2 regions of the Streptococcus sp. V913 genome follow, and region 1 is predicted to be linked to the other one. Evidence: predicted binding sites of a transcription regulator. Region 1 holds the regulator's gene; the other holds the start of a gene.

Region 1 (5,666 bases):
TGGAAGAAGCCATCCAACTCAGTGTTCCCCTTATCGCAGATGAAAATGAAGGGGCAACCTGGTACGAGGCTAAATAAGAAAGCTATGATAGAGTTTGAAGCGCGTGCCTTCAAGCTCTTTTTCATGATTTTCTGTAAGCAGTTTCCTTGACTTTTCCTTGTATTTGCGTTACTATATGTCCATATAAGATATGGGAGTCTGTGTACAGTCTGAGAGGAAGTGTTAAACTTCGACCGCACCTGATCTGGGTAATGCCAGCGTAGGGAAGGATACTTAACCGAATTCTGCACCTTTTCCATATATGGCAAAGGTTTTTCTTTTTGTCAAAAAGAAAAACTGAGAAGAGGAGGTTTTTATGAAAGCAAGCATTGCCTTGCAAGTCTTGCCCCTATCACAGGGGATTGATCGAATTGCTATTATCGATCAAGTGATTGCTTATCTGCAAGCTCAGTCCGTGACCATGGTGGTGACACCCTTTGAAACGGTCTTGGAAGGGGAGTTGGATGAGCTCATGCGCATTCTCAAAGAAGCGCTTGAAGTGGCCGGGCAGGAGGCAGATAATGTCTTTGCCAATGTCAAAATAAATGTAGGAGAGATTTTAAGTATTGATGACAAACTTGAAAAGTATACTGAGACGACACATTAGTCTATTGGGTTTTCTAGGAGTCTTGTCAATCTGGCAGTTAGCGGGCATATTCAAACTTTTACCCAAGTTTATCCTGCCAACTCCTCTTGAGATTCTCCAGTCCTTTGTTCGTGACAGAGAATTTCTCTGGTACCATAGCTGGGCGACCTTGAGAGTGGCTTTACTAGGTCTAGTTCTAGGAGTCTTGATTGCCTGTCTTATGGCGGTGCTCATGGATAGTCTGACTTGGCTCAATGACTTGATTTATCCTATGATGGTGGTTGTTCAGACCATTCCGACCATTGCCATAGCGCCTATCTTGGTCTTGTGGCTAGGCTATGGGATTTTGCCCAAGATTGTCTTGATTATCCTGACAACAACCTTCCCTATCATCGTCAGTATTTTGGATGGATTTAGGCATTGTGACAAGGATATGCTGACCTTGTTTAGTCTGATGCGAGCAAACCCTTGGCAAATCCTTTGGCATTTTAAAATACCAGTCAGCCTGCCCTACTTTTATGCGGGATTGAGGGTCAGTGTCTCCTACGCCTTTATCACAACCGTGGTGTCTGAGTGGTTGGGAGGTTTTGAAGGACTTGGTGTTTATATGATTCAGTCTAAAAAACTGTTTCAGTATGATACCATGTTTGCCATTATTATTCTGGTGTCGATTATCAGCCTTTTGGGTATGAAATTGGTCGATGTTAGTGAAAAATATGTGATTAAATGGAAACGTTCATAGAATAAGAATGTTTCAAAAAAGAAAAGAGGAAATGAAAATGAAGAAAACATGGAAAGTGTTTTTAACGCTTGTAACGGCTCTTGTAGCTGTCGTACTGGTGGCCTGTGGCCAAGGAACTGCTTCTAAGGACAACAAAGAGGCAGAAGTTAAGAAGATTGACTTTATCCTAGACTGGACGCCAAATACCAACCACACAGGGCTGTATGTTGCCAAGGAAAAAGGTTATTTCAAAGAAGCTGGAGTGGATGTTGATTTGAAATTGCCACCTGAAGAAAGCTCGTCTGACTTGGTGATCAATGGCAAGGCGCCATTTGCTATCTATTTCCAAGACTACATGGCTAAGAAATTGGAAAAAGGTGCAGGAATCACTGCCGTTGCCGCTATCGTTGAGCACAACACATCAGGAATCATCTCACGTAAATCGGACAATGTCAGCAGTCCAAAGGACTTGGTTGGGAAGAAATACGGAACTTGGAATGACCCGACTGAACTTGCTATGTTGAAAACCTTGGTGGAATCTCAAGGTGGAGACTTCGAAAAGGTCGAAAAAGTACCAAACAACGACTCAAACTCCATCACACCAATTGCCAATGGCGTCTTTGACACTGCTTGGATCTACTATGGGTGGGACGGTATCCTTGCCAAATCTCAAGGTGTAGACGCCAACTTCATGTACTTGAAAGACTATGTCAAGGAATTTGACTACTACTCACCAGTTATTATCGCAAACAACGACTATCTCAAAGACAACAAGGAAGAAGCTCGTAAAGTCATCCAAGCCATCAAAAAAGGCTACCAATATGCTATGGAACATCCAGAAGAAGCTGCGGATATTCTCATCAAGAATGCACCTGAACTCAAGGAAAAACGTGACTTTGTCATCGAATCGCAAAAATACTTGTCAAAAGAATACGCAAGCGACAAGGAAAAATGGGGACAATTTGACGCAGAACGCTGGAATGCCTTCTACAAGTGGGATAAAGAAAATGGGATCCTCAAAGAAGACTTGACTGACAAAGGCTTCACTAATGAATTTGTAAAATAATGACAGAAATTAGACTAGAACACGTAAGCTATGCCTACGACGATGAAAAGATTTTAGAGGACATTAACCTACAGGTGACTTCGGGTGAAGTGGTTTCTATCCTAGGTCCCAGTGGTGTAGGCAAGACTACCCTCTTTAACCTGATTGCAGGAATTTTAGAAGTCCAGTCGGGAAGAATTGTCCTTGATGGAGAGGAGAATCCCAAGGGGCGCGTGAGTTATATGTTGCAAAAGGATCTCCTCTTGGAGCACAAGACGGTGCTTGGCAATATCATCCTGCCCCTCTTGATTCAAAAGGTGGATAAGGCGGAAGCTATTGCCCGAGCGGATGATATCCTTGCGACCTTCCAGCTGACAGCCGTACGGGATAAGTATCCTCATGAGCTCAGTGGTGGGATGCGGCAACGTGTGGCCTTGCTTCGTACCTACCTTTTTGGGCACAAACTCTTTCTCTTGGATGAGGCCTTTAGTGCTTTGGATGAGATGACAAAGATGGAACTACACGCTTGGTATCTGGAGATTCATAAGCAGTTGCAGCTAACGACCTTGATCATCACACATAGTATTGAAGAGGCCCTCAATCTTAGCGACCGCATCTATATCCTAAAAAATCGGCCGGGACAGATTGTTTCTGAAGTCAAACTAGATTGGTCCCAGAGCGAAGACAAGGAAGTCCAAAAAATTGCCTATAAACGACAAATATTAGCAGAATTGGGATTAGATAAGTAGAAAAATAGGGAGTTGGTGAAGATTATCCTTTACCAGCGCCCTTTTTCTTTAAAAAAATCAAAAATTTCGGTATAATAGTCAAAGATAGTCAAGGTTCAAAGAAGGAGTTTGATTTACTATGAGATTTAAAAATACATCAGATCATATCGAAGCCTATATCAAGGCGATTTTAGACCAGTCTGGTATCGTGGAATTGCAACGGAGCCAGTTAGCTGATACCTTCCAGGTTGTGCCAAGTCAGATTAACTACGTCATCAAGACACGCTTTACGGAAAGTAGAGGTTACTTAGTTGAGAGCAAGCGTGGTGGTGGAGGCTACATTCGAATCGGACGGATTGAGTTTTCCAATCATCATGAGATGCTCCGCGATTTGCTTTACTCGATTGGTGAGCGAGTTAGTCAGGAGATTTATGAGGATATTCTCCAGCTTTTGGTGGAGCAGGACCTGATGACCAAGCAAGAGATGACCTTGCTGACTTCAGTAGCAACGGATCGTGTCCTAGGGGAAGAATCTTCAGTTGTCCGTGCCAATATGCTCCGACAGCTATTACAAGAGGTAGATAGAAAAGAGAAGTAAGATGAACTATTCAAAAGCATTGAATGAATGTATCGAAAGTGCCTACATGGTTGCAAGCCATTTTGGAGCTCATTACCTAGAGTCTTGGCATTTATTGATTGCCATGTCCAATCACAGTTACAGTGTGGCAGGTGCGACTTTAAACGATTATCCTTATGAAATGGACCGTTTAGAAGAGGTTGCGTTGGAACTGACTGAAACGGACTATAGCCAAGACGAAACCTTTACAGAATTACCCTTTTCCCATCGTTTGGAAGTTCTCTTTGCAGAAGCAGAGTATGTGGCCTCAGTGGTCCACGCAAAGGTGCTAGGGACAGAGCATGTCCTCTATGCAATCTTGCATGACGGAAATGCCTTGGCGACACGCATCTTGGAGAGAGCAGGCTTTTCTTATGAGGACCAGAAAGATCAGGTCAGAATTGCTGCTCTTCGTCGCAATCTAGAAGAGCGTGCAGGATGGACAAGAGAAGATCTCAAGGCTTTGCGTCAACGTCATCGCACAGTAACTGACAAGCAAAATTCCATGGCCAATATGATGGGCATGCCTCAAGCTCAAAGTGGCGGTTTAGAGGACTACACGCATGACCTAACGGAGCAAGCGCGTTCTGGCAAGTTAGAGCCAGTTATCGGTCGAGACAAGGAAATCTCACGTATGATTCAGATTTTGAGTCGGAAGACCAAGAACAATCCGGTCTTGGTTGGAGATGCGGGTGTCGGGAAAACAGCTCTGGCACTTGGTCTTGCTCAGCGTATTGCCAGTGGGGATGTACCTGCGGAGATGGCAAAGATGCGTGTTCTAGAGCTTGATTTGATGAATGTCGTTGCAGGGACACGTTTCCGTGGTGACTTTGAAGAGCGTATGAACAACATCATCAAGGATATCGAGGAAGATGGCAAAGTGATCCTCTTTATCGATGAACTCCACACCATCATGGGTTCTGGTAGCGGTATTGATTCGACTCTGGATGCAGCCAATATCTTGAAGCCAGCCTTAGCTCGTGGAACTCTGAGAACAGTTGGTGCAACCACTCAGGAAGAATACCAAAAACACATCGAAAAAGACGCAGCTCTTTCTCGTCGTTTTGCAAAAGTGACGATTGAAGAGCCAAGTCTAGCTGACAGTATGACCATTTTGCAAGGTTTGAAGGCCACCTATGAGAAACACCACCGTGTGCAAATCACAGATGAAGCTGTTGAAACAGCTGTCAAGATGGCGCATCGTTACTTGACCAGTCGTCACTTACCAGACTCTGCCATCGATCTATTGGATGAAGCGGCAGCAACAGTGCAAAACAAATCCAAGCAGGTGAAAACAGACGAATCCGATTTGAGTCCAGCTGACAAGGCCTTGATGGATGGCAAGTGGAAACAAGCTGCTCAGCTAATCGCAAAAGAGCAGGAAGTCCCTGTCTATAAAGATTTGGTAACAGAATCTGAAATTTTGACTACCTTGAGTCGCTTGTCAGGGATTCCAGTCCAAAAACTGACGCAAACGGATGCCAAGAAATACCTGAACTTGGAAGCTGAACTACACAAACGTGTCATCGGTCAAGATCAAGCTGTTTCAAGCATTAGCCGTGCGATTCGCCGCAACCAGTCAGGAATTCGTAGTCACAAGCGTCCGATTGGTTCCTTTATGTTCCTAGGGCCGACAGGAGTCGGTAAGACCGAATTGGCCAAGGCTCTGGCAGAAGTCCTCTTTGATGACGAATCAGCCCTTATTCGCTTTGATATGAGTGAGTATATGGAGAAATTTGCGGCTAGCCGTCTCAATGGAGCTCCTCCGGGTTATGTGGGCTACGAAGAAGGTGGGGAGTTGACTGAGAAGGTTCGCAACAAACCATACTCCGTTCTTCTATTTGACGAGGTAGAAAAGGCCCACCCAGATATCTTTAATGTTCTCTTGCAGGTTCTGGACGACGGCGTCTTGACAGATAGCAAGGGGCGCA
Region 2 (5,666 bases), on a different contig from region 1:
ACCAGCTTTTAGCTAGTTCCTTCTTTTTTTATTCTCAAAATCTTGAGTTAGGCTTTTTCACGAATGACCAAAACGCCATCTTCCATATCTGCTTCCAAATGTTTAGCATCTAGGTGATCCAAGTGGAAGTCCGTCACCTTATCACGAATTTGTTGTTCCACCACGCGACGGAGAGGACGAACACCCATAACTTCGTCATAACCTTCTTCTGTGATAAAGTCCTTAGCTGCTTGACTAACTTCCAAATCAATGTCTTTCTTAGCCAAAGTTTGGTTGACTTCCGCCAACATCAAGTCCACAATCTTAGAAAGGTCTTCCTTATTCAAGTGTGAGAACTCGATAACTGCGTTAAAGCGGTTAAGGAACTCTGGACGGAAGAATGGTTTCAAACGATCCATCAACTCTGGTTTATCCGCATCTTCTGTCAAGTTAGCTTCATAGCCAAATCCAGCATTTGATGTCGCGATAATGACCGTGTTCTTAAAGTTCACTGTATTTCCTTGACCATCAGTTAAACGACCGTCATCCAAGACTTGGAGGAGAAGGGTAATTACTTGAGGATCAGCCTTTTCAATTTCGTCCAAGAGAATGATAGAGTATGGATTGCGACGAACACGTTCTGTCAAGGTATTGCTATTGTCATCATACCCAACATAACCTGCTGTTGTACCGATTAATTTAGATACGGCTGTGCGGTCACTGTATTCAGACATATCCAAGCGAATGATCGCATCTTTAGTACCAAACATATCGAGCGCTAATTGCTTAGCAAGTTCTGTCTTACCAACCCCAGTTGGACCTACAAAGAGGAAGCTACCGATTGGGCGATTGCCTTCATCAAAACCAGCACGGTTACGACGGATAGCACGAGCTACAGCTTCAACCGCCTTGTCTTGGCCGATAACCTTGTGTTCCAAGCGATGAGCCATATCTTTCAAACGTTCGATATCTGATGCTCCCATTTGTGAAACTGGGATACCTGTCATTCGTTCCACAGATTCAGCCACATCGTTGATGCTTGCAGTCACTTTCATGTCTTCTGTGTGGTTTTCGACTTTTTTCTCTAATTCTGCAATACGTATTTTGGCATTGAGAGCTGCTTCAAAATCTTCTGCCTCAACTGCTTTTTCTTGCTTGTCTTTTTCTGCCTCAATTTCCCGTTCAACAGCATGCACATCTGTTACAGGATGTTGAGCTGCCAAGTGAGCAGCCGTTACGTCTACAAGGTCAATAGCCTTATCTGGCAAGCTGCGTTGTGGAATGTATTGGATAGAATAATCCACTGCTGCTTTCAAGACTTCATCTGGCAAGATAACATTGTGGTGTTGTTGATAGAGGTCACGAATTCCTTGAAGGATTTTAAAGGTATCCTCTGCTGAAGGAGCATTGACCTTCACTTCGTTGAAACGACGAGCAAGAGCTGCATTTTTCAAGATGGTGTTACGGTATTCGTCTTGAGTTGTCGCTCCAATAACGGTCAATTCACCACGAGAGAGAGCTGGCTTGAGAATATCCGCAAGCCCTTTAGAACCACTGTCTCCTCCGATTGAGCCAGCGCCAAGGATTTGGTGGATTTCATCAAAGAAGAGGATAATATTTCCTGCTTCTTTCACTTCATTGACTAAGTTTTGAACGTTTTCTTCAAAGCTACCACGGTATTGAGTACCAGCCTCAAGACCTGAGATATCAATAGAAATAATTTCCTTGTTCTTGATGGCAGCTGGAACATCTCCGTTCACAATGGCTTGCGCTAGACCTTCGACAACTGCAGTCTTACCAACACCTGCATCTCCGACAAGTACAGGATTGTTTTTGGTACGACGTGAGAGGATTTCAGATGTTTCTTGAATTTCCTTGTTTCGTCCGATAACAGGATCCAACTTGCCCTCGCGAGCTTCTGCGGTCAAGTTTCGACCTAGTTTAGCAAGGACACCGTCTTGTTTCATACCTGAAGCGTGTTGTTGCATTTGCGCATCAGATTCTGCATTTCCTGGTAATTGACCAGTTGCACGATAGTGAGCAAACTCCTCAGGTGTCACTTCTCGTCCATTAATCAAGTAACGGCGGTTTTCAGAACTATATCCTCGCATACCACCCATCAATTGGTTAAATAAATCATCCATGTTGTTAAAGTTATTAAAGTTGTTGTTCATATTCTTTACCTCGTTTATTGTTAATTATTTGCGATCTCTGATATTGACTATCTTTGACCTTTGTTTTAAAAATTTTAGACTAGCTAACTAGCTACCCTACGTATGATTTCTGGTTTTTCTTTCTTAAATAAGCCTTTTATCATCTTCTTTTCAAAGTCTGTTAGATTTAACATAGGCCTCACCCCTTTCTCGGGATTCTATACCTCATTCTCAAAGACTAATTCGTTGAAAATGAGCTTTTTAAGGAATTCATTTTCCTTATGTTTCTACTATATCACTTTGGTCAGTAAAAGTCAATAACTTTTTGACCAAATTTGACTAATTTTTTAAAATTTTTCAAGGACGCAAAAAGCCAGTCGTTTCCAACTGGCCTTTTCTATTTAATTTAAAATCTTAGCTCAATGCATCATCCATTGAAAGAACTTCGTGGAAGACACGTTGTGTTAATTCAGTTTTTTGTTCTGGAGTGAGGTATTTGGTGTTTACACAGTATCCTGAGATACGAACGATGACATCTTCGCCATTCATAATCTTGTCATAAACATCTTTCAAGTCCATTACGTTCAAGTTACAGTGTTGTCCACCGTTTTCGAAGTAACCATCAAGGATTGTTACTAAGTTGTCTACTTGTTCGTCACGAGTTTTACCAAGAGCACGAGGTGAAACTTGAGTTGTCAATGAGATACCATCAGCTGCATAACCAAAGTCAAGGCTAGCAAGTGAGTTCAAGTTTTGCAACCATCCACCTTTAGCTTTGTTAGATGGGTTAGCACCTGGTGAGAAGAATTCAAGTTTAGACAAGTTCACAGAACCATCTTCGTTGAGGTATACACCTTTGTGGACTGGTGAGTTACCAGTTTGTTTAGAGTAAGCAACGTTAGATGTGATGGTCAAAAGTGATACTGTAGCTTCTGCGTTCTTGTAGAGTTTGTGGCTACGTAGACGAGTTGTGTAAGCTTCAATCAACCATTCTGCCAATTCGTTTGAACGTGGGTCATCTTCACCCCAACGTGGGTATTCACCGATTGTTTCGTAATCGTAGATGTAGCCATCCTCGTCACGGATTGGTTTAACTGTAGCGTACTTGATTGCTGACAATGTGTCAACAGTATTGGCAAATCCACAGATACCGAATCCCATGTTAGCACGTTGTTTAGTTGGCAAGAAGGCCATTTGAACCGCTTCGTAGTTGTACTTATCAGTCATGTAGTGGATGATGTTCAAAGCATCTACGTAAGTGTCAGTCAACCAGTCAAGAGATTTTTCAAAGTTCGCTTTAACTGATTCGAATTCAAGAACTTCGTCACGGATTGGTTCTATGTCAAATACCTTGTAGTCTTTGTGAACATCGTCGTAACCACCGTTCAAACCAGTAAGAAGGGCTTTCAATACGTTAACACGAGCACCGAAGTACTGGATGTTGTGACGTTGTTCTTCATTTTCTGGGTCAAGTGGTGACACACAGCATGAAATACAGCTCATTTCACCATATCCGTCTTTAGCCATTGTTGTTACACCTTCGTATTGGATAGAAGAGTGTTTATGGCTCATGTGCATACAGTAGCGACGGAAGCTATAAGGTAATTTGTCAGTCCAAAGAACTGTCAAGTTTGGCTCTGGAGAGTTACCGATGTTGTCAAGAGTGTTCAAGAAACGGTAGTCCATCTTAGTAACACGGTGACGACCGTCGTTACCCATACCAGCCATAGAAGTTGTGATGAAAGTTGGGTCACCTGAGTACAATTGGTCATAAGCTTTTGTACGAGCAAATTTAACTGTACGAAGTTTCATAACGAAATCATCAACAAACTCTTGGATTTCTGATTCAGTAAATGTACCACGAGCAAGGTCACGTTCTGCAAAGATATCCAATACGATTGGCACACGTCCTAGAGATGTTGCAGCACCGTTGATAACACGGCAGACAGCCATGAAGGCGATGTTCACCCATTGGATAGCTTCTTTGACGTTCATCGCTGGTTTGCGAACGTCAACACCGTAAAGGTCACCCAAGCGAACAACTTGTTGCAATGCTTGGTATTGAAGGTTTACTTCTTCGCGAAGACGGATTGTTTCTTCATCAATTTCTTTAATTGCATTCCAGTCGTTTACTTTTTCTTGCATCAAGTAGTCTGCACCGTAAAGAGCAAGACGTGCGTAAACACCGATGATACGTCCACGTGAGTAAGCATCTGGAAGACCAGTTACAGTGTGAGCGTGACGAGCACGACGGATATTTGAAGTGTAAGCACGGAAAATACCGTCGTTAACTGTTGTTACGTATTTTGTGAAGATTTCATGAACAGCTGGATCTGGTTCGTATCCATTTTCTTTCAAAGTAGTTTCAGCCATACGGATACCACCTTTTGGCATGAAATTCAATTTGAAGAGTTCATCGTTTTGGATACCGAAGATCAATTCGTTTTCTTTGTCGATAAATCCAGCAGGAATATCAGCAATAGATGTTGGACGAGTGTCCATTGGGAAACGAGTTTCTTCGTAGTGTGCTTTTGTTTCTTCTACGATTTTTTTGATGTGAAGCGAACGTTCTGTTGGGCCAGCAAGGAAACTTTCATCTCCGTCGTAAGGTGTGTAGTTAGCTTGAACGAAGCGAGAAATACTTGCTTTTTCTTTCCAATCTACGCCTTTGAAGCCTTCCCAAGCTTTATCAAAAATATCTTGCGCTTCAACAACTGTCTTAACAACCATGTTAATGTCCTCATTTTTCTTTCTAGTAACAACTATCTGTTACATTCATAAATCAAGTATACCACACAGTAACCGATTTCAACAAGAGAAAACCGGCATTTTAGGCGCTTTCTTTTATACTACAGCCCCTTTTTTGCTCTAATCTGTATTATATTTTTGAAAGTCAGGTTGAACTTTCCCATTTTTTCAGAAAAAAGGGTATAATAAATAGAAAATGACTCTAGAAAGGGATTGGAATGCTCATATTTCCATTGATAAATGATTTGTCCAGAAAAATCATCCATATCGACATGGATGCCTTTTTTGCTGCGGTGGAAATAAGAGACAATCCTAAGTTAAAAGGAAAACCTGTCATCATTGGGAGCGACCCCAGACAAACAGGTGGTCGAGGTGTCGTTTCTACCTGTAGCTACGAGGCGCGAGCCTTTGGCATTCACTCTGCCATGAGTTCTAAAGAAGCTTATGAGCGTTGTCCTCAAGCCATCTTTATCTCCGGAAATTATGAAAAATACAAAACTGTGGGACTTCAGATTCGAGCTATTTTTAAACGCTATACTGATTTGATTGAACCTATGAGTATTGACGAAGCCTACTTGGATGTAACCGAAAACAAACTTGGTATCAAATCGGCAGTCAAAATAGCCCGCCTCATCCAACAGGATATCTGGCATGAACTACGCCTGACTGCTTCTGCAGGCATCTCTTATAACAAATTCTTAGCTAAAATGGCTAGTGACTATCAAAAACCACATGGTTTAACAGTTATCCTCCCAGATCAGGCCCAAGACTTTCTCAAACAAATGG

Evidence for each region. Region 1 encodes CtsR, which represses protease genes until heat stress. Its sites were predicted from a motif close to TTGGTCAAAAAAGGTCAAANA; they were not measured.
Region 2: a site for CtsR is predicted at 2,433-2,453, ahead of ACXYSL_RS03245 (ATP-dependent Clp protease ATP-binding subunit). Genes of this name have one in related genera too.

The regions. Positions count from the first base shown of each region.
Region 1 covers NZ_JBTHHX010000003.1:132,530-138,195, reverse strand. The annotation lists gene polA (DNA polymerase I) at 1-77, shown strand, start outside; gene ACXYSL_RS06760 (thiamine-binding protein) at 356-646, shown strand; gene ACXYSL_RS06755 (ABC transporter permease) at 609-1,367, shown strand; gene ACXYSL_RS06750 (ABC transporter substrate-binding protein) at 1,405-2,412, shown strand; gene ACXYSL_RS06745 (ABC transporter ATP-binding protein) at 2,412-3,140, shown strand; gene ACXYSL_RS06740 (CtsR family transcriptional regulator) at 3,259-3,717, shown strand; gene ACXYSL_RS06735 (ATP-dependent Clp protease ATP-binding subunit) at 3,719-5,666, shown strand, end outside.
Region 2 covers NZ_JBTHHX010000001.1:652,826-658,491, forward strand. The annotation lists gene ACXYSL_RS03245 (ATP-dependent Clp protease ATP-binding subunit) at 48-2,153, opposite strand; gene pflB (formate C-acetyltransferase) at 2,547-4,862, opposite strand; gene dinB (DNA polymerase IV) at 5,099-5,666, shown strand, end outside.